2 regions of the Streptomyces sp. RK9 genome follow, and region 2 is predicted to be linked to the other one. Evidence: riboswitches for the same ligand, from Rfam matches in the RefSeq annotation. Region 2 holds a riboswitch; the other holds the start of a gene.
The links. Region 2 has a riboswitch for S-adenosylmethionine ahead of AB6L24_RS08855 (aminotransferase class V-fold PLP-dependent enzyme). Riboswitches for the same ligand answer to the same signal wherever they lie in the genome.

Region 1 (8,946 bases), on a different replicon from region 2:
AGGGGCGTCTGGTACAGCATGTGGTGCACGAACCACAGGACCGAGTTCGCGACGCCGTTGTACGCGGCGGCGTGCACGTCGGCGTCGATGTCGAGCATCCGTACGCCCGGCTCGCCGACCCCGCGCCGCACGGCCTCCCGGTCGCCTTCGCCGAGCGCCGAGCACACCCACAGGGCGTCGGCCTCGTCGCCGACGGCGCTGAGCCCGGAGACGAGCCCGCCGCCGCCGCGCTTGGCGTCGAGTGTCCCGTCGGCGCCGAGGGAGTACGTCACCGGGCCGCGGTTGGACGCGACGAGGACCTGGGCTGCGCCCGCCTGCTCGGAAGCCATGTGCCGAAACCTAGCCGCTCGCGGAAACGCTCAAACGTACGGCCGGGGAACGTCACATCCCTGCCGGAGGCGCCCCCTCCGCACCCTGCGGGCGGACGACGGGCGGACCGTATACGACCTGCCCGGCATCCGGGTCACGACCCGCCGGGCGCCCGGGGGACGACCGGCCGGGCGCGCCCGGCCGCCTAAGCCACCCTCCGCTCCGCGTACTCCGCCACCTCCGCCATCGGCGGCCGCTCCTCCGTGTCCACCGCGTACGTCCGCGGCTCGAAGCCGTGCTCGCCGCGCACGAACTGGGTCAGTTCGGGCCGTACGAGATGGGCGCGGGCGAGCCGCAGCTGCGCGGTGCGGTAGATCGCGGCCGCCATCCGCCCGAGCGCCTGCCCGTCCTGGTGCCTGTGCCTGCGCACCCCCACGTCGACCTGCGCGAGCGCGTCCAGGCCCACGGTGTGCAGCGCGTCGACGAGCAGGCCGAGCTCCACGCCGTACCCGACGGGGAAGGGCAGGCGTTCCAGGAGCGACCTGCGGGCCGCGTACTCGCCGCCGAGCGGCTGCACGAACCCCGCGAGCTGCGGCCAGTGCATGTTCAGCAGGGGCCGCGCCATCAGCTCGGTGACCCGGCCGCCCTGCCCGGCCGTCGCGCCGGACGCGGGCCCGTCGGCCGCCGGGCCGTCGGACACCGTCATCGGGCGGTCGTACATCGCCTTCACGAACTGCACGTCCGGCTCGGTGAGCAGCGGCCCCACGATGCCGGAGACGAAGTCCGCCGAGAACTCCTTCAGGTCCGCGTCGACGAACGCCACGATGTCACCGTGGGTGACCAGGAGAGAACGCCACAGGACCTCACCCTTGCCCGGCACGGCGGGCAGCCGCGGCAGGATCGCGTCCCGGTGCACCACCCGGGCCCCGGCCGCCGCGGCCACCTCGGCCGTGCGGTCCGCGGAGCCGGAGTCGATCACCACGAGCTCGTCGACGAGCGGCACCCGCTCCATCAGCTCCCCGCGGATCTCGGCGACGATCCCGCCGACCGTCTCCTCCTCGTCGAGGGCGGGCAGCACCACGCTCACCGAGGTGCCGAGGTCACGCTTGGCGGCTGTCAGGGCGCCGGGCGCTCGGTCGCCGACGGACCAGGAACGCCTGCTCAGCCAGCGCTCGACCTCTTCCAGCACGCGCGTCCTCCCGGTTGTGATCCATCTCGCGCATCGGACGACTATCTCAAGGGTCCAAGGCTTCGGTTACAGTCTTGAACAACGCCGGTGACCATCGCATGTCGGGGGTCCCGGACGTCACAATCGAATACCGCTCATCCAGAGGGGCAGAGGGATACGGCCCGTTGAAGCCCCGGCAACCCTCCAGCCGGTCTCGTCGCCGCGAACGCGCGCGCCGCGAGGCTCCCGGCTCGGGAAGGTGCCAATTCCGTCTCGCGGCGAGATGCGCCGCGGGGAAGATGAGGAGAAAGGGCCTCGCCTCCATGGCTGTGCAGACTGTCGCCACCACCACGCCTTCCGCGGACACCGTCGATCTCGGACCCGCTTCCGGCCTCTCCTGCCGCGAGTGCGGAACCCGCTTCGACCTCGGCCCCATCTTCGCCTGCGCCGAGTGTTTCGGACCCCTGGAAGTCGCCTACGACCTTCCCCTCGGCGACCCGGAGGGCCTGCGCAAGCGGATCGAGTCCGGCCCCGCCAACATCTGGCGGTACGCCCCGCTGCTTCCCGTCCCCGCGGACGTGGCCGACAAGCCGAACCTCAACCCGGGCTGGACCAAGCTCGTCAAGGCCGACAACCTCGCCGCCGAACTGGGCGTCGAGCAGGGCAAGTTGTTCATCAAGGACGACTCGGGCAACCCCACGCACTCCTTCAAGGACCGTGTCGTCGCGCAGGCCCTCGAAGCGGCCCGCGCCTTCGGCTTCACCACCCTGTCCTGCTCCTCCACGGGCAATCTCGCCGGCGCGGTCGGCGCCGCCGCCGCCCGCGCGGGCTTCCGCTCCTGCGTGTTCATCCCGCACGACCTGGAGCAGGGCAAGGTCGTCATGGCCGCGGTGTACGGCGGCGAGCTCGTCGGCATCGAGGGCAACTACGACGACGTGAACCGCTTCTGCTCCGAGCTGATCGGCGACCCGCTGGGCGAGGGCTGGGGCTTCGTCAACGTCAACCTGCGGCCGTACTACGGCGAGGGCTCCAAGACCCTCGCGTACGAGATCTGCGAGCAGCTGGGGTGGGTCCTTCCCGACCAGCTCGTGATCCCGATCGCCTCCGGGTCCCAGCTCACGAAGATCGACAAGGGTCTGAAGGAGCTGATCGCGCTCGGCCTCGTCGAGGACAAGCCGTACAAGATCTTCGGGGCGCAGGCGGAGGGCTGCTCGCCGGTGTCCACCGCGTTCAAGGCGGGGCACGACGTCGTCCGGCCGCAGAAGCCGGACACCATCGCCAAGTCCCTCGCCATCGGCAACCCGGCCGACGGGCCGTACGTGCTCGACATCGCGCGGCGCACGGGTGGCGCGGTGGAGGACGTGAACGACGAGCAGGTCGTCGACGCGATCAAGCTGCTCGCCCGCACGGAAGGGATCTTCGCGGAGACCGCGGGCGGGGTGACCGTCGGGGTCGCGAAGAAGCTGATCGAGGCGGGTCTCATCGATCCCTCGCTCACCACCGTCGTGCTCAACACCGGGGACGGGCTCAAGACCCTGGACGCGGTCGCCGAGACGTCCCAGGCGACCGCGACCATCCGCCCCAGCCTCGACGCGTTCCGCTCCGCGGGCCTGGCTCACTGACCTTCCCGGCACCCCAGAAAGGCATCCCCATGAGTGTCAACGTCCGCATCCCCACCATCCTTCGCACCTACACCGGCGGCAAGGCCGAGGTCGCCGCCGAGGGGGCGACCCTCGGTGAGGTCATCGCCGACCTGGAGAAGAACCACACCGGCATCGCGGCCCGGGTCCTGGACGACCAGGGCAAGCTGCGGCGGTTCGTGAACGTGTACGTGAACGACGACGACGTGCGGTTCGAGCAGGGTCTGGAGACCGCGACGCCGGACGGCGCCGGGATTTCGATCATTCCCGCCGTCGCCGGCGGCTGAGCGCACGCAGAGTCACCGACATTGCCCCCTCCGCGAGAGAAGCGGAGGGGGCAATTCTGTATGGTTGAGCGCGGTACAGTTGGGAATGGAGCGCCGTTCTCGGCGCACGCAGTGCCGCGCGCATATTCGAAGTCGGCCGCGGAGCCGACAAGAAGTAGCCAAAGTGTCCTGCCTATTTGAGCCTTATGTGGCATTTGTCGGGCCCGACTTGCCCTGGATTCCGTGGAATTCTCCGGAAATCTCCGATAGCGCGTGCCCAGAATTCTCGTCCGATTGACCTGTTGCAGAGGGCAGTTGGACAGATACATTCAGCCGCGGTCGACGCGTTCCGGCGCACACCCCCAACCCATGGGGGGTGAGGTCTGACCCGGGTCCGCGAAGTGCGGGTCTGCGCAAGGGCCAGTAATAGGGGAGTTAGGCATGGCTCAGGGCACCGTCAAGTGGTTCAACGCGGAGAAGGGATATGGCTTCATCGCGGTCGACGGTGGTGCGGATGTATTCGTCCACTACAGCGCGATCCAGATGGACGGCTACCGCACCCTGGAAGAAGGTCAGCGAGTCGAGTTCGAGATCTCGCAGGGCCAGAAGGGTCCGCAGGCGGACATGGTCAAGCTCGCCGTCTGAGCGGCTTGACGCGATCGGCCACCGACGCGACGCAGACGAAGGGCCCGCACCCCGGGAACGGGGCGCGGGCCCTTCGTCGTTGCAAGATCGGGGCGTCGCGCCGGGCGCGCGGGGTCTCGTAAGGGAGCCGTGAGTACGTGTACGAGACTCGGGGGCGACCTTGCACTCGCGGGGGTCGAGTGCTAATCATTGGCGTTAGCACTCTACGAGTGAGAGTGACAGAACTTGGATCGGGTCGGTGAGGTCCGCAGGCCGGGTGGGGCAAGGAACCACACGGCGCGCAGGCCGTCCGTCGCGGGCACCAGCACGGTCCGTTTGCTTTTCCACCCCGTCCGGGAGGACCACTTCACATGGCCAAGATCATCGCGTTCGACGAGGAGGCACGGCGCGGCCTCGAGCGCGGCATGAACCAGCTCGCCGACGCCGTCAAGGTGACCCTGGGCCCCAAGGGTCGCAACGTCGTCCTCGAGAAGAAGTGGGGCGCCCCCACGATCACCAACGATGGTGTGTCCATCGCCAAGGAGATCGAGCTCGAGGACCCGTACGAGAAGATCGGCGCCGAGCTGGTCAAGGAGGTCGCGAAGAAGACGGACGACGTCGCCGGTGACGGCACGACGACCGCGACCGTCCTCGCCCAGGCGCTCGTCAAGGAAGGCCTGCGCAACGTCGCGGCCGGCGCCAACCCGATGGCCCTCAAGCGCGGCATCGAGAAGGCCGTCGAGGCCGTCTCCGGCGCCCTGCTCGAGCAGGCCAAGGACGTGGAGACCAAGGAGCAGATCGCTTCGACCGCCTCCATCTCCGCCGCCGACACCCAGATCGGCGAGCTCATCGCCGAGGCCATGGACAAGGTCGGCAAGGAAGGCGTCATCACCGTCGAGGAGTCGCAGACCTTCGGTCTGGAGCTCGAGCTCACCGAGGGCATGCGCTTCGACAAGGGCTACATCTCGGCGTACTTCGCCACCGACATGGAGCGTATGGAGGCGTCGCTCGACGACCCGTACATCCTGATCGTCAACTCCAAGATCTCGAACGTGAAGGACCTCCTTCCGCTCCTCGAGAAGGTCATGCAGTCCGGCAAGCCGCTGCTGATCATCGCCGAGGACGTCGAGGGCGAGGCCCTGTCCACGCTCGTCGTGAACAAGATCCGCGGCACCTTCAAGTCCGTCGCCGTCAAGGCCCCGGGCTTCGGCGACCGCCGCAAGGCCATGCTCGGCGACATCGCCATCCTCACGGGCGGCACGGTCATCTCCGAGGAGGTCGGCCTCAAGCTGGAGAACGCCGGTCTCGACCTGCTCGGCCGCGCCCGCAAGGTCGTCATCACCAAGGACGAGACGACCATCGTCGACGGCGCCGGTGAGAGCGACCAGGTCCAGGGCCGGGTCAACCAGATCCGCGCCGAGATCGAGAACAGCGACTCGGACTACGACCGCGAGAAGCTCCAGGAGCGCCTGGCGAAGCTCGCGGGCGGCGTGGCCGTCATCAAGGCCGGTGCCGCGACCGAGGTCGAGCTCAAGGAGCGCAAGCACCGCATCGAGGACGCCGTTCGCAACGCGAAGGCGGCCGTCGAGGAGGGCATCGTCGCCGGCGGTGGCGTGGCCCTCCTCCAGGCCTCCTCGGTCTTCGAGAAGCTCGAGCTCGAGGGCGACGAGGCCACCGGTGCCGCCGCTGTGAAGCTGGCCCTCGAGGCCCCGCTGAAGCAGATCGCGGTCAACGCCGGCCTCGAGGGCGGCGTCGTCGTGGAGAAGGTGCGCAACCTGACCGTCGGTCACGGCCTGAACGCCGCGAACGGCGAGTACGTCGACATGATCGCCGAGGGCATCATCGACCCGGCGAAGGTCACGCGTTCCGCCCTGCAGAACGCCGCGTCCATCGCCGCGCTGTTCCTCACCACCGAGGCCGTCATCGCCGACAAGCCGGAGAAGGCCGCCGCCGCGGGCGCTCCGGGCGGCATGCCGGGCGGTGACATGGACTTCTGAGCCTCGGCTCGGTAGTTCGTAGCTGTACCCGCTGTACGCGGAGGGCGGCACCCCCAGGGTCGGGGGTGCCGCCCTCCGGCGTTTCGCGAGCGTCGTCCGGGCGGCGGCGGTCGGGCTGCTGCCTCGGTCGCCCTATCGTGGGACGCTGGAGGAAGCGGCGCACAGCCGCTGACTCGTCGATCTACGCTCATGCGCCGCAGGCTTCGACAGAAGGGACCCGCGATGACCGCCGCAATGGTCGAGCACGACACGGCTCCGGGCCGCCGGTCTTGGGACTACCTGCTTCAGGCGTGGCGTGAGCTTGATGTGCCGGAGGGCTGGCACGCCGAGATCGACGAAGGGCAGATTGTCTTGGTACCGCCGCCGCACAGGCATCACAACGGAATCGCAGCCGCGTTGCACCGGGCGCTGAACAAGGCTCTGCCGGAGGAAATGGAGGTGTACCAGACACTCGGCATCCACATCGCCGCCCTGGACAAGCTCTACGTTCCCGATGTGGTAGTGGCCCCCAGGGAAGCTGTTGACGACGTCGCCCCCGACAGCACCGACCCCCTGGACGCGGCAGAGGCCCTGCTCGTCGTCGAGATCACCTCGCAGAGCAACGCCAAGGACGACCGGACCAAGAAGCTGTGGGCCTATGCCCACGCCCCGGTTCCGGTGTATCTGCTCGTGGACCGGTTCGACGAGCACGGTCCCACGGCGACGCTGTTCAGCGAGCCGCAGAACGGGGCGTACAAGCACGCCGAGCGGGTGCCGTTCGGGGAGCGGTTCGTGCTTCCCGTGCCGCTGGGAGCGACGGTCGACACGGGGGCCTTTCCCGGCTGACGGGCGGCCGCCCCACGCGCCGCGCCCGGTGAAGCCGATCACGACGGTTCCCGCGCGGCCCGGTCCGGTGTGTTCGAAACGCCGGAGAAAAAGTTCCTGATCGCTGTCAACCAGACGTGCCCCGGCCGGTCTAGAGAAGGTGTACCGACCAGATGGGGAGCACGTCATTGACCGCTGAGGAGTTCGAGGAGTTCTACGCCCACGCGGTCCGACGGCTCACCGGCCAGCTGTATGTGATGCTCGGCGACCTGCAGGAGGCGCAGGACGTCGTGCAGGAGGCGTTCGTCAAGGCCTGGAGCAGGCGGGGGCGGCTGGTGAAGGAGGCCTCGCCCGAGGCGTGGATCCGCACCGTGGCCTGGCGGCTCGCCGTGCGCCGGTGGCACGGGCGGCGGCGCAGCGAGCAGGCCTGGCAGCGGCACGGCGGCGCGCCGCCCGCGGGCGCGCCCGACCCCGGTTCCGTGGTCCTCGTCGAGGCGCTGAAGGGGCTTTCCCCGCAGCAGCGCAGGACGGTGGCGCTGCACTACATCTGCGATCTGTCGGTGGAGCAGATCGCCGCGGAGACGGGCCAGTCCACCGGCACGGTCAAGACGCATCTGTCCCGGGGGCGGGCCGCCCTCGCCGACCGCTTGCAGGACCCTCGTACCCAGGAGGCGCACGGTGACTGAAGCCCACCACGACGATCCACTGGACGACCCGCTGGCGGACGCGCTCCGGGATCTTGCCGCGGCGGCGGAGCGCGGCAGCGACCCGGCGCCCGCGCCCGTGGTCACGGCCCGCGGCGAGCGGGTGCGGCGGCGCAGGTTCGCCGTGCTCGCGGCCGCCGCCGTGCTGCTGTTCGGCGGGGTGGGCGGCGCGGTCGCCGCCGGGATCGCCGGGCCCGAGGAGCAGGTGTCCCCGGCCGACACCCGCGACCCGAGGCCCGCGCCCTCCTCCGGCGACCCCGTGCCCGACCCCACCGACGCCTCCTCGTCGCCGGGCCCGCCCGAGACCACCGGGCCCCCCGACGGCCCCGACGCCAGCGAGCCGCCCCCCACCACCGGCAGCTCCGGCAGCTCCGCCGACACCGACCCGAGCCGCTCGCCGACGTACCCCCCGACGACCCCGCCCCCGACCACCGGCACCCTGGGCGCGACCGAGACCCCGTACCGGGGCGCGGGGGCCTCGCCGCCCCCGACGTCGGACATGACGGCGGGACCCGACTGACCCCGGTCGGCCCCCGCCCGTAACCGGCCCTCTCCCCGCAGCACCCACGACCGGCGGCGCCACCGCGCGCCGCCGGGCGATTCCGCGCGCCCGAACGGAGATCACGCATGCCCGCGGCACCAGTGAGCACCGCCACCCGGCCCTCCCCGCGCCCGCCCTGGCCCGACGTCCGCGAGCCCGCGCGGGAGCAGGGGCGGGAGCGAGGGCGGCGGCGGTGGGCCGGGGGTGTGCGGGCGGTGCCGCGGTGGCTCGCGGGGCGGTTCGACGCGACCGACCGCTTCGTGCTCCAGGTGTATCTGGGCACGCGGGTGGGGCTCTTCGTCACCGGGTACTGCGTGGGGTGGCTGTTTCCCGCGAACTCCCGTGCCAAGGAGGCGCCCGGGCCGCTCTCGGTGTGGGAGCAGTGGGACTGGACGCACTTCCGGCACATAGCGGAGTACGGCTACTTCGGGCCCGCGCCGGGGTACGCGGACGGCCTGGAGAACGAGGAGGCGTTCTTCCCCGGGTTCCCGCTGGTGCTGCGGGCGGTGCGGCTCGTCGTGCCGGACTGGGTGGCGGCCGGGCTGCTGATCTCGCTGGTCTCGGGGGCGGTGGCGATGCTGGCGCTGGCCCGCGTGGCGAGGCTCGCGGGGGCGGACATGGGGGCGGGCGCGGGGATGGGCGCCTGGAAGGGCCCGGGCAAGGGCCCGGGCAAGGGCGCGGGCACGGGCAGAGGCGTGAGCGCGGTCGTGCGGCTCGGGGGTGCGGACGCCGTCGCCCGGCGTGCTGTCCTCGTCGTCCTGCTCTCGCCCTGCGCCGTCTTCCTCGCCGCGGGCTACTCCGAATCCCTCTTCCTCGCCTGCGCGCTGCCCGCGTGGCTGGCCGCCCGGTCGGGACGCTGGCGGCTCGCGGCGACGCTCGCCGCGTGCGCCACG
Region 2 (8,946 bases):
CACGTGTGGGGCTACGACTTCGACCCGGGGTCGAACATCGTGGACGTGTACGTACGGGCGCTGCGCAAGAAGCTGGGGGCGGAGCGGGTGGAGACGGTGCGGGGCATGGGGTACCGGCTGCCCGGGTGACCTCGGGCGGACCCGGGTGCGGGCCCGCCGGTGAAGTTCCTTTCATCTTCGGCTCATTGGGGACTCACGGCGCACCCGGACGCTGAATGCCGTGACCCTGACCCTGCGGCAAACGATCCTGCTCTGCCTGGCCCTCAGCCTGTGCGCGCTCCTCGTCGTCCCCGGCAACTTCCCCGGCCTGAGCGGTGACGCCCGCCTCACCCTCGCCGTCTTCGCCCTGGCCACCTGCGCCTGGATCGGCACGCCGATCGACGACACGTACATCGCGCTCGGCGCGGGCCTCGCCCTCACCGCCACCGGCGTGATCAGCAGCGACACCCTCTTCGGAACCCTCGGCGACGAGACGGTGTGGCTGCTGATCTGCGCGTTCGTGCTCGCCGCCGCCGTGGCGCGCAGCGGGCTCGCGGGGCGGGCCGCGGCGTTCCTGGTCAGCGGGGCCCGCAGCGTGCGGCAGTTGACGCATCTGACGACCGCCGCGCTCGTCGTCACGGCCTTCGCGGTGCCCGCCACCTCCGGGCGGGCCGCGCTCGCGCTGCCCGTCTTCCTCGCGCTCGCCAAGGTCCTCGCCGACCGCAAGCGGCTCGTGGTGATGCTGGCGCTGCTGTTCCCCACCGTGATCCTGCTGTCCGCCGTCGCGACCCTGATCGGCGCGGGCGCGCACCTGATCACCGTGTCGGTCCTGTGGGAGGCCACCGGCGAACGCGTCGGCTTCACCCAGTGGCTGCTGCTCGGCCTGCCCCTCGCCATAGCGTCCTCGCACCTGGCGGCCGAGGCCGTGCTGTGGACGACGACCCGCCGCGCCGACCGCACCGGCCCCGTCCACATCACCGCCGAGCAGATCCAGGAGCACAGCGAACACCCCGTCACCGGCCCCTGGGAGCCCGCCGAGACGCGCTGCGCCCTGCTCCTCGCCACCGTCGTCGCCCTGTGGTGCAGCGAGCCCCTGCACCAGGTGCCGCCCGCCGTGGTCGCGCTGATCGGCGCGGTCGTCGCGTCCTCGCCCGCGCTCGGCACCGTACGCCTGAAGGACGCCCTGAAGACCGTGCCGTGGGCGCTGCTGCTGTTCATGGCGGCGACGATGGCGATGGGTGTGGCGCTCGCCGACTCGGGGGCGGCGAAGTGGCTGGTGTCGGGGCTTCCCGTCGATCTGCCGCCCGGCCTGTTCCTGGCCGCCGTCATCGTCATCAGCACGGCGGCGCACCTGGTGCTCCAGTCCCGCTCGGCCCGCTCGTCCGTCCTGGTGCCGCTGGTGGTCGCGGCGGCCGTGGGCGCGGGCGTGAACCCGGTCGCGGCGGCGCTCGCGTCCACGGCGGCCGCCGGCTTCTGCCACACGCTGCCCGCGTCCGCGAAGCCGGTGACGCTCTTCGCCGAGATACCCGGCACACCCACCTACACCCCGCGCGACCTGCTGCGCCTGTCCGCCGTCCTGGCGCCCCTGACGGCCGCGCTCGTCCTGCTCTTCGCCCTCGCGGTGTGGCCGCTGCTCGGCGTGCCCGTCGTCCGCTGAGCCCCCTTCGCCTTCCCCCGTCCACGCCACTCAAGGAGTACGTCCATGCCCCTCACCCGTTTCGCCGTCGCGCCCAGCGGCTTCAAGGAGTCCCTGTCCGCCCAGTCCGTGGCGGAGGCCATCGCCGCCGGGGTGCGGCGCGTCGTGCCGGACGCGGAGATCGACCTGATCCCGCTGGTCGACGGCGGCGAGGGCACCGCGCAGGCGCTGGCCGCCGCGACCGGGGGCCGACTGGTGGCGCTGCCCGCGACGGGCCCCGTGGGCGAGCGCATCGGCACCCACTTCGCGCTCCTCGGCTCCGGCACCGCCGTCGTCGAGATGGCCGCGGCGGCCGGCCTCAGCCTGGTCCCGCGGGACCTGCGCGACCCGGGCGCCACCACCACGTACGGCGTGGGCGAGCTGATCCGCGCCGCCCTCGACGCCGGTGCCCGGCGCATCCTGGTGGGCTGCGGCGACTCGGGCACGTCGGACGGGGGCGCGGGGGCGTTGCAGGCCCTCGGCGCCCGGCTCCTGGACGAGGACGGCTGGGAACTGCCGCGCGGCGGCCGTGAGCTGATGCGGCTGCACCACATCGACAGCAGCGGCCTCGACCCGCGCCTCGCGGACACCGAGCTGCTCGTCGCCTGCAACCCGCACAACGTCCTGTGCGGCGAGCGCGGCGTGGCCCGCGTCTTCGGCCCGCAGAAGGGCGCGACCCCCGCCCAGGTCGAGCAGCTCGCGGCGGGCCTCGAACACTGGGCGTACGTCCTGACCCGCGACCTGAAGGTCACGACCGACCTCTACAACGGCGTCGGGACCGGCGCCTCCGGAGGCCTCGGCGCGGGGCTCGCCGCGCTCGGCGCCGAGCTCCTGCCCCGCTTCGACGTGCTCCTGGACCATCTGGACCTGGACGCCCGCCTCGCCCGCGCCGACCTGGTCGTCACCGCGGAGGGCGCCCTCGACCACCAGACTCCGCGCGGCAAGGTCCCGGCCGAGGTGGCCCGGCGCGCCAAGCGGTTCGGGCGGCCCGTCCTGGTGCTCGCGGGCACCATCGGGGACGGGGCGCACGCGGTGCGCGATCTTGGTGTGGACGCCTACAGCGCGATCCTGCCCGCCCCGGTGTCGCTCCCGGAGGCCCTGAGCCGGGGCGGCGAGTTCCTGACGGACGCGACGGAGCGCGCCCTGCGCATGATCGTCCTGGGGTCCCGGCTGCGCCGTCAGGCGGCCGTGGCCTCGGCGGCGGCATCGGTACCGGTGTCCGGCACGCAACGCCCGTCCTCCGTGCGGTAGTTCCAGCGCGCCCCGTCGGCCACCAGTTCGCGGACGGCGCGCACGAAGCGCTCCACGTGCTCGTCGGGGGTGCCCGCGCCGAAGCTCACCCGGATCGCGTTCAGGGACCGCTCGCCCGGCGCGGCCTCGGGGGCGCCGCACTCGCCGGGCTCGTCGGGGGCGCCGCCGAGCAGGGTGCGCACGAGGGGGTGGGCGCAGAAGAGGCCGTCGCGCACCCCGATGCCGTACTCGGCGGACAGGGCGGCCGCGAAGTGCGAGCTGTTCCAGCCGTCGACGACGAAGGAGATGACGCCCACGCGCGGCGCGTCGTCCCCGAACAGGGAGAGCACCCGCACCTGCGGCACCGCGGCGAGCCCCTCGGTGACCGTCGCGATCAGCTGCCGCTCCCGCGCCACCAGCGCGTCGAACCCGGCCTCCTGAAGGGCCTTGCAGGCGGAGGCGATGGAGTAGGCGCCGATGACGTTGGGCGATCCTGCCTCGTGCCGGGCGGCCGTGTCGTGCCACTCGACGTCCACTCCCCCGTCGGCGCGCCGCGCGACCTTCCGCGAGGCGCCGCCGCCGGCGAGGTACGGCTCGGCCGCCTGGAGCCAGTCGGCCCGCCCGGCGAGCACTCCGGAGCCGAAGGGCGCGTACAGCTTGTGCCCGGAGAAGGCGATCCAGTCGACGTCCAGCTCCCGTACGTCCACGGGGTGGTGGGGCGCCAGCTGGGCGGCGTCGAGGACGATGCGGGCGCCGTGCGCGTGCGCGGCGGCGGCCAGCTCGCGCACCGGCCACAGCTCGCCGGTGACGTTCGAGGCGCCGGTGACGCACACCAGGGCGGGCCCGTAGGGGTCGCGGTCGGCGAGGGCGCGCTCCAGGGTGTGGACGGCCTCGTCGTGGGTGCGCGGGGCGTCGAGGTAGGTGACGCGGGCGTCGCGCCAGGGCAGCAGCGAGGCGTGGTGCTCGGTCTCGAAGACGAAGACCTGGCAGTCGGCGGGCAGGGCGGCGGCGAGCAGGTTCAGGGAGTCGGTGGTCGACCGCGTGAACACCACCTGGTCGCCCTCGCGGCAGCCCAGGAACTCGGCGACGGTCTTCCGCGCGTTCTCGAACAGGTCGGTCGACAGCTGCGACAGGTATCCGGCGCCGCGGTGCACGCTCCCGTAGTACGGCGCGTACGCGGCCACGTCGTCCCAGACCCGCTGCAGGGCCGGGGCGCTGGCGGCGTAGTCGAGCGCGGCGTAGGTCACCTCGCCGCCGGTGACGAGGGGGACGGTGACGTCGCGGCCGAGGACGGGCAGCGGGGCACAGACGGAGGGGTCGGCGGCGACAGTGGTGGCAGACATGGCGAACTCCCGTGACAGGTAAGCGAATTCGCTGCGCGACGCGCGTACGGGGGTACGGCGGCGACCGGCTCAGCGATGAAGGAGGAGAGGTGCGAAAAGGTGCGCGGAAGAGGGGCGTCGACGCCCTATCGCATTCGCTTGCTCACGAGACTGCTCCCTTGAGGACCAGGACCCCAGGGTTCAAGAGGGGTCCGCGCTTGCGGCGAACCTTGCTGTCCACCGCCTGGTCTTCACCCGGGGCACCCCGCCACGGACGGAGGGTTGCCGGACAGCGGGCCGGGGCCGTAGTCGCTGTCACTCATGACCTGCCCAGCATCCTGCCACACGATCTTGGACCCGCAACACAGCAGTCCAGAATCCGGACTGCGACGTACACCACACAGCCCCTGGAAGGGGCGCGGGGAACTGCGCGCTCAGCGCGAGAAAAGCCGCAGACGCGTCTGCTCAGTACTCGGCAGACGCGTCTGCGGCTTCGCTGTGGCTGGTCGCGCAGTTCCCCGCGCCCCTTCCAGGAGCTCAGCTGTTGCTCGCCGCCACCCAGCGCGCCAGCGCACCCTTCGCCGCCCCGGAGTCGATGGCCTCGGCCGCCTTGGCCATCCCCGTCCTGATCTGCCCCGCCAGGGCCCCCTCGCCCGGCGACAGGGCGACCAGCGCCGCCGCGGCGTTGAGCAGCACAGCGTCCCGCACGGGCCCCGTCTCCCCGTCCAGAAGCCGCCGCGCGACCTCCGCGTTGTACGAGGCGTCGGCGCCCCGCAGGGCCTCGACCGGGACCAGGTCGATGCCGACGTCCCGGGGGTCGAAGGCCTCCTCGTGGACGCCCCCGTCCCGGACCACCCACACCCGCGAGGTGGCCGTGGTCGTCAGCTCGTCGAGCCCGTCGTCCCCGCGGAAGACGAGCGCCGACGAGCCGCGCTCGGCGAGGACGCCGGCGAGGATCGGCGCCATCCGCGCGTCGGCGACGCCGGTGGCCTGGGCCCGCACCTTGGCCGGGTTGGTGAGCGGGCCGAGGAAGTTGAACGTGGTCCGGATGCCCAGCTCGCGCCGCGCGGGCGCCACGTGCCGCAGCGCGGGGTGGAACTTCACCGCGAAGCAGAAGGTGATCCCGGCCTCCTCGGCTACCTCCCGCACCCGTCTGGGGGTCAGCTCCAGGTTCACGCCGAGCTTCTCCAGGACGTCGGAGGCGCCGCTCGCGGAGGACGCCGCGCGGTTGCCGTGCTTGACGACCTTCGCACCGGTCCCGGCGACGACGATCGCCGACATGGTGGAGATGTTCACGGTCTTGGCGCCGTCGCCGCCGGTGCCGACGATGTCGACGCTCGGCCCGGGCACGTCGATGGTGTGGGCGTGCTCGTACATCGTGCGGACCAGGCCGGAGATCTCCTCGACGGTCTCGCCCTTGGCGCGCAGCGCCACCGCGAAGCCCGCGATCTGCGCGTCCGTGGCCTCGCCGCTCATGATGCGGTCCATGGCCCAGGCCGTGTCGTCCGCGCTCTGGTCGCGCCCGTCGAGCAGCCCGTTCAGTACGTCGGGCCAGGAACGGGCCGCCGCGGTGTCGCCTCCTGCGGGGGTCACAGCGCTCATGGCCGCTCCTGGGTTCGTAGACGAAGACATCCCAAGCTCTTGGGGTGGGTCCACCCTATCCAGCCCACAGGACGGCAAAGAGCCCCGTCCATGCACTGGACGGGGCTCCTGCCGTGGCGACCTTCGGGTCAGCGCCTGGTGGCGCTCAGGTGATCAGTGGTGGCCGTGGCCGCTCGTGATCTCCTTGTACTCCTCCGCGGTGGGCTTCGGGATCTGGCTGTCCTCGCCGTAGTAGCTCTTGGAGAGCTTCGCCCGCAGCTTCTGCGGACCCTTGACCTTGCGCTCCACGCCGTTCTCGTCGACCGTCGGGCCGAGTTCGAGCGGCTGGTACTGCTCGTGCGCGGTCAGGGTGTGCAGCTGCTCCTTGTTGAGCGGCTCGTGCACCTCGATGAACTCACCGTGCGGCAGGCGCTTGATGATGCCGGACTCGCGTCCGTGCAGCACCTTGTCCTTGTCGCGGCGCTGGAGGCCGAGGCAGATCCGCTTGGTGACGATGAACGCGATGACCGGTCCGGCGAAGAAGAAGATCCGGACGAACCAGGTGATCGAGTTGATCGACAGGTGGAAGTGCGTGGCCCACAGGTCGTTTCCACCACCGACGAGCAGGACGAAGTACCAGGTCATCCAGGCCACACCGAAGGCGGTGCGGGTCGGGGCGTTGCGCGGGCGGTCCAGGATGTGGTGCTCGCGCTTGTCCCCGGTGATCCAGGCCTCGATGAACGGGTACACCGCGATGGCCACCAGGACCAGCGGGAAGATGATCAACGGGATGAACACACCCAGGACGAGCGTGTGACCCCAGAGGTTGATCTCCCAGCCCGGCATGACACGGATCAGGCCTTCGGAGAAGCCCATGTACCAGTCGGGCTGGGCGCCGGTGGACACCTGGTCCGGCCGGTACGGGCCGAGAGCCCAGATCGGGTTGATCGTGGCGATCGCCGAGACGGCCGCGATGACACCGAAGACCAGGAAGAAGAAGCCTCCGGCCTTGGCCATGTAGACCGGGAGCAGCGGCATGCCGACGACGTTCTTGTTGGTCTTGCCGGGGCCCGCGAACTGCGTGTGCTTGTGGTAGAAGACCAGGATCAGGTGCGCCACCACGAGCCCGAGCATGATGCCCGGCAACAGCAGGATGTGGACCGAGTAGAACCGCGCCACGAAGTCGCCGCCGGGGAACTCCCCGCCGAACAGGAACATCGAGAGGTACGTTCCGACGATCGGCACCGACAGGACGGCGCCCTGCATGAAGCGGACACCTGTTCCCGACAACAGGTCGTCCGGCAGCGAGTATCCGGTGAAGCCGGTGAACATGCCGAGGACGAACAGCAGGAAGCCGAACAGCCAGTTGACCTCGCGCGGCTTGCGGAAGGCGCCCGTGAAGAAGACGCGCATCATGTGCACGAACATCGCCGCGAGGAAGATCAGCGCCGCCCAGTGGTGGATCTGCCGGATCAGCAGACCACCGCGCACATCGAAGGAGATGTGCATGGTCGAGTTGAACGCCTCGGACATCAGCTGGCCCTGCAGGGGCACGTAGCTGCCGTGGTACTCCACCTCGTTCATCGACGGGTGGAAGAACAGCGTCAGGTACACACCCGTGAGGATGATGATGATGAAGCTGTAGAGGCAGATCTCACCGAGCATGAAGGACCAGTGGTCCGGGAAGATCTTGCGCATGTTGGCCTTGGCCAGGGAGTAGATCCCCAGCCGGCCGTCGGCCCAGTCGGCGACCCGCTCACCCGCGGGCGCCTTCTTGCGTGAGTCGGCGGCAGGGGCCTCTGTCGCCGTGGTGTTCTCGGTGCTCATCCGCGCTCCCAGAAGGCAGGACCGACGGGCTCTTCGAAGTCGCCGTGCGCCTCGAGGTAGCCCTCCTCGTTCACGCCGATCTTCAACTGCGGAAGGGCGTGACCGGCGGGGCCGAAGATGACTCGGGCGCCGTCGGAGAGGTCGAAGGTGGACTGGTGGCACGGGCAGAGAGCGTGGTGCGTCTGCTGCTCGTACAGGGAGATCGGGCAGCCCACGTGGGTGCAGATCTTGGAATACGCGACGACGCCCTCGTGCGACCACTCCAGCTCGCGCTTGTCCTTGATGTTGTCCGGCTGGATCCGGACGATCATCAGGGCCGCCTTGGCGATCTGGGTCTGGAAGTCGTGGTCGTGCTCCTCCAGGCCCTCGGGCTTGGCGAAGGTGAGCGAACCGACCTGGACGTCCGAGGGGCGCAGCGGCTCGTTCGTGTTCATGTTCACGAGCAGCTTGCCCTTGGACCACAGGGTGTGCCGGAGCTTGTCCTCCGGCAGCGGACCGAGGTCACGCAGCAGGACGACACCGGACAGCGGGACCATGGCGAGGGCGCCGAACATGGTGTTGCGGATCAGCTTGCGCCGCCCGAGCTGGGACTCCTTCGCGCCCGCCGCGAAGTCGGCCATGACCTTGGCCTTGACCTCGGGCTCGGCCTCGATGGGGTGCCGGTCGTCGGCGACCTCCACGTCGGACATCAGGGTGCGGGCCCAGTGGACCGCGCCCGCGCCGATGCAGAAGAGGGCCACGCCGAGGGTCATGCCCAGGGAGAAGTTGAGCGCGCTGATGTGGCCGATGGGCCAGATGTAGACGCTCTTGTCGACCGGGAAGGCCACGAACGAGGCGATGAAGGCCACGGTGGCCAGCATCGAGATCGTGAACAGGAGCGCGACCGTGCGCTCGGAGCGCCGGGCGGCCTGCTCGTCGATGTCCTGGACGCGGTGCTCGTGGGGCGGCAGCCCCGGGTCCGCGAACGGGTCGGCCTCGTCGGCCACGGCTACCGCGCCGTGGGCGGATTCCTGCTCGCTGGGCAGGTTCTCTTCTGGATTCTCTTGGCTACTCATGACTTCTTGGCCTTTGCGGTCCGGGCGGCGACCCACACGGCGACCGCGATCAGCGCGCCGAGGCCGAAGATCCAGGCGAACAGGCCTTCACTGACCGGTCCGAGACCGCCCAGCTTGAGGCCGCCGGGGCTCTCGGTCTTCTCACCGTTGACCGCGTCGAGGTACGCGATGATGTCCTTCTTGGCCTTCTCCGGCATCGTCGTGTCGGGGAAGGACGGCATGTTCTGCGGGCCCGTCTGCATGGCCTCGTAGATGTGCTTGGGGCTGACGCCCTCAA

Region 1: another riboswitch for S-adenosylmethionine. It lies ahead of thrC (threonine synthase); the one in region 2 lies ahead of AB6L24_RS08855 (aminotransferase class V-fold PLP-dependent enzyme).

Annotation. Positions count from the first base shown of each region.
Region 1 covers NZ_CP173704.1:570,552-579,497, reverse strand. Annotated here, with positions in the region: gene AB6L24_RS22660 (trehalose-6-phosphate synthase) at 1-329, opposite strand, end outside; gene AB6L24_RS22655 (glucosyl-3-phosphoglycerate synthase) at 515-1,498, opposite strand; SAM riboswitch class I at 1,630-1,783, shown strand; gene thrC (threonine synthase) at 1,777-3,099, shown strand; gene AB6L24_RS22645 (ubiquitin-like small modifier protein 1) at 3,129-3,404, shown strand; gene AB6L24_RS22640 (cold-shock protein) at 3,825-4,028, shown strand; gene groL (chaperonin GroEL) at 4,379-6,004, shown strand; gene AB6L24_RS22630 (Uma2 family endonuclease) at 6,227-6,829, shown strand; gene AB6L24_RS22625 (SigE family RNA polymerase sigma factor) at 6,997-7,494, shown strand; gene AB6L24_RS22620 (hypothetical protein) at 7,487-8,032, shown strand; gene AB6L24_RS22615 (hypothetical protein) at 8,140-8,946, shown strand, end outside.
Region 2 covers NZ_CP173703.1:2,224,892-2,233,837, reverse strand. Annotated here, with positions in the region: gene AB6L24_RS08870 (response regulator transcription factor) at 1-129, shown strand, start outside; gene AB6L24_RS08865 (SLC13 family permease) at 221-1,636, shown strand; gene AB6L24_RS08860 (glycerate kinase) at 1,682-2,905, shown strand; gene AB6L24_RS08855 (aminotransferase class V-fold PLP-dependent enzyme) at 2,833-4,227, opposite strand; SAM riboswitch class IV at 4,416-4,533, opposite strand; gene trpD (anthranilate phosphoribosyltransferase) at 4,744-5,808, opposite strand; gene AB6L24_RS08845 (cytochrome bc complex cytochrome b subunit) at 5,962-7,614, opposite strand; gene AB6L24_RS08840 (Rieske 2Fe-2S domain-containing protein) at 7,611-8,669, opposite strand; gene AB6L24_RS08835 (c-type cytochrome) at 8,666-8,946, opposite strand, start outside.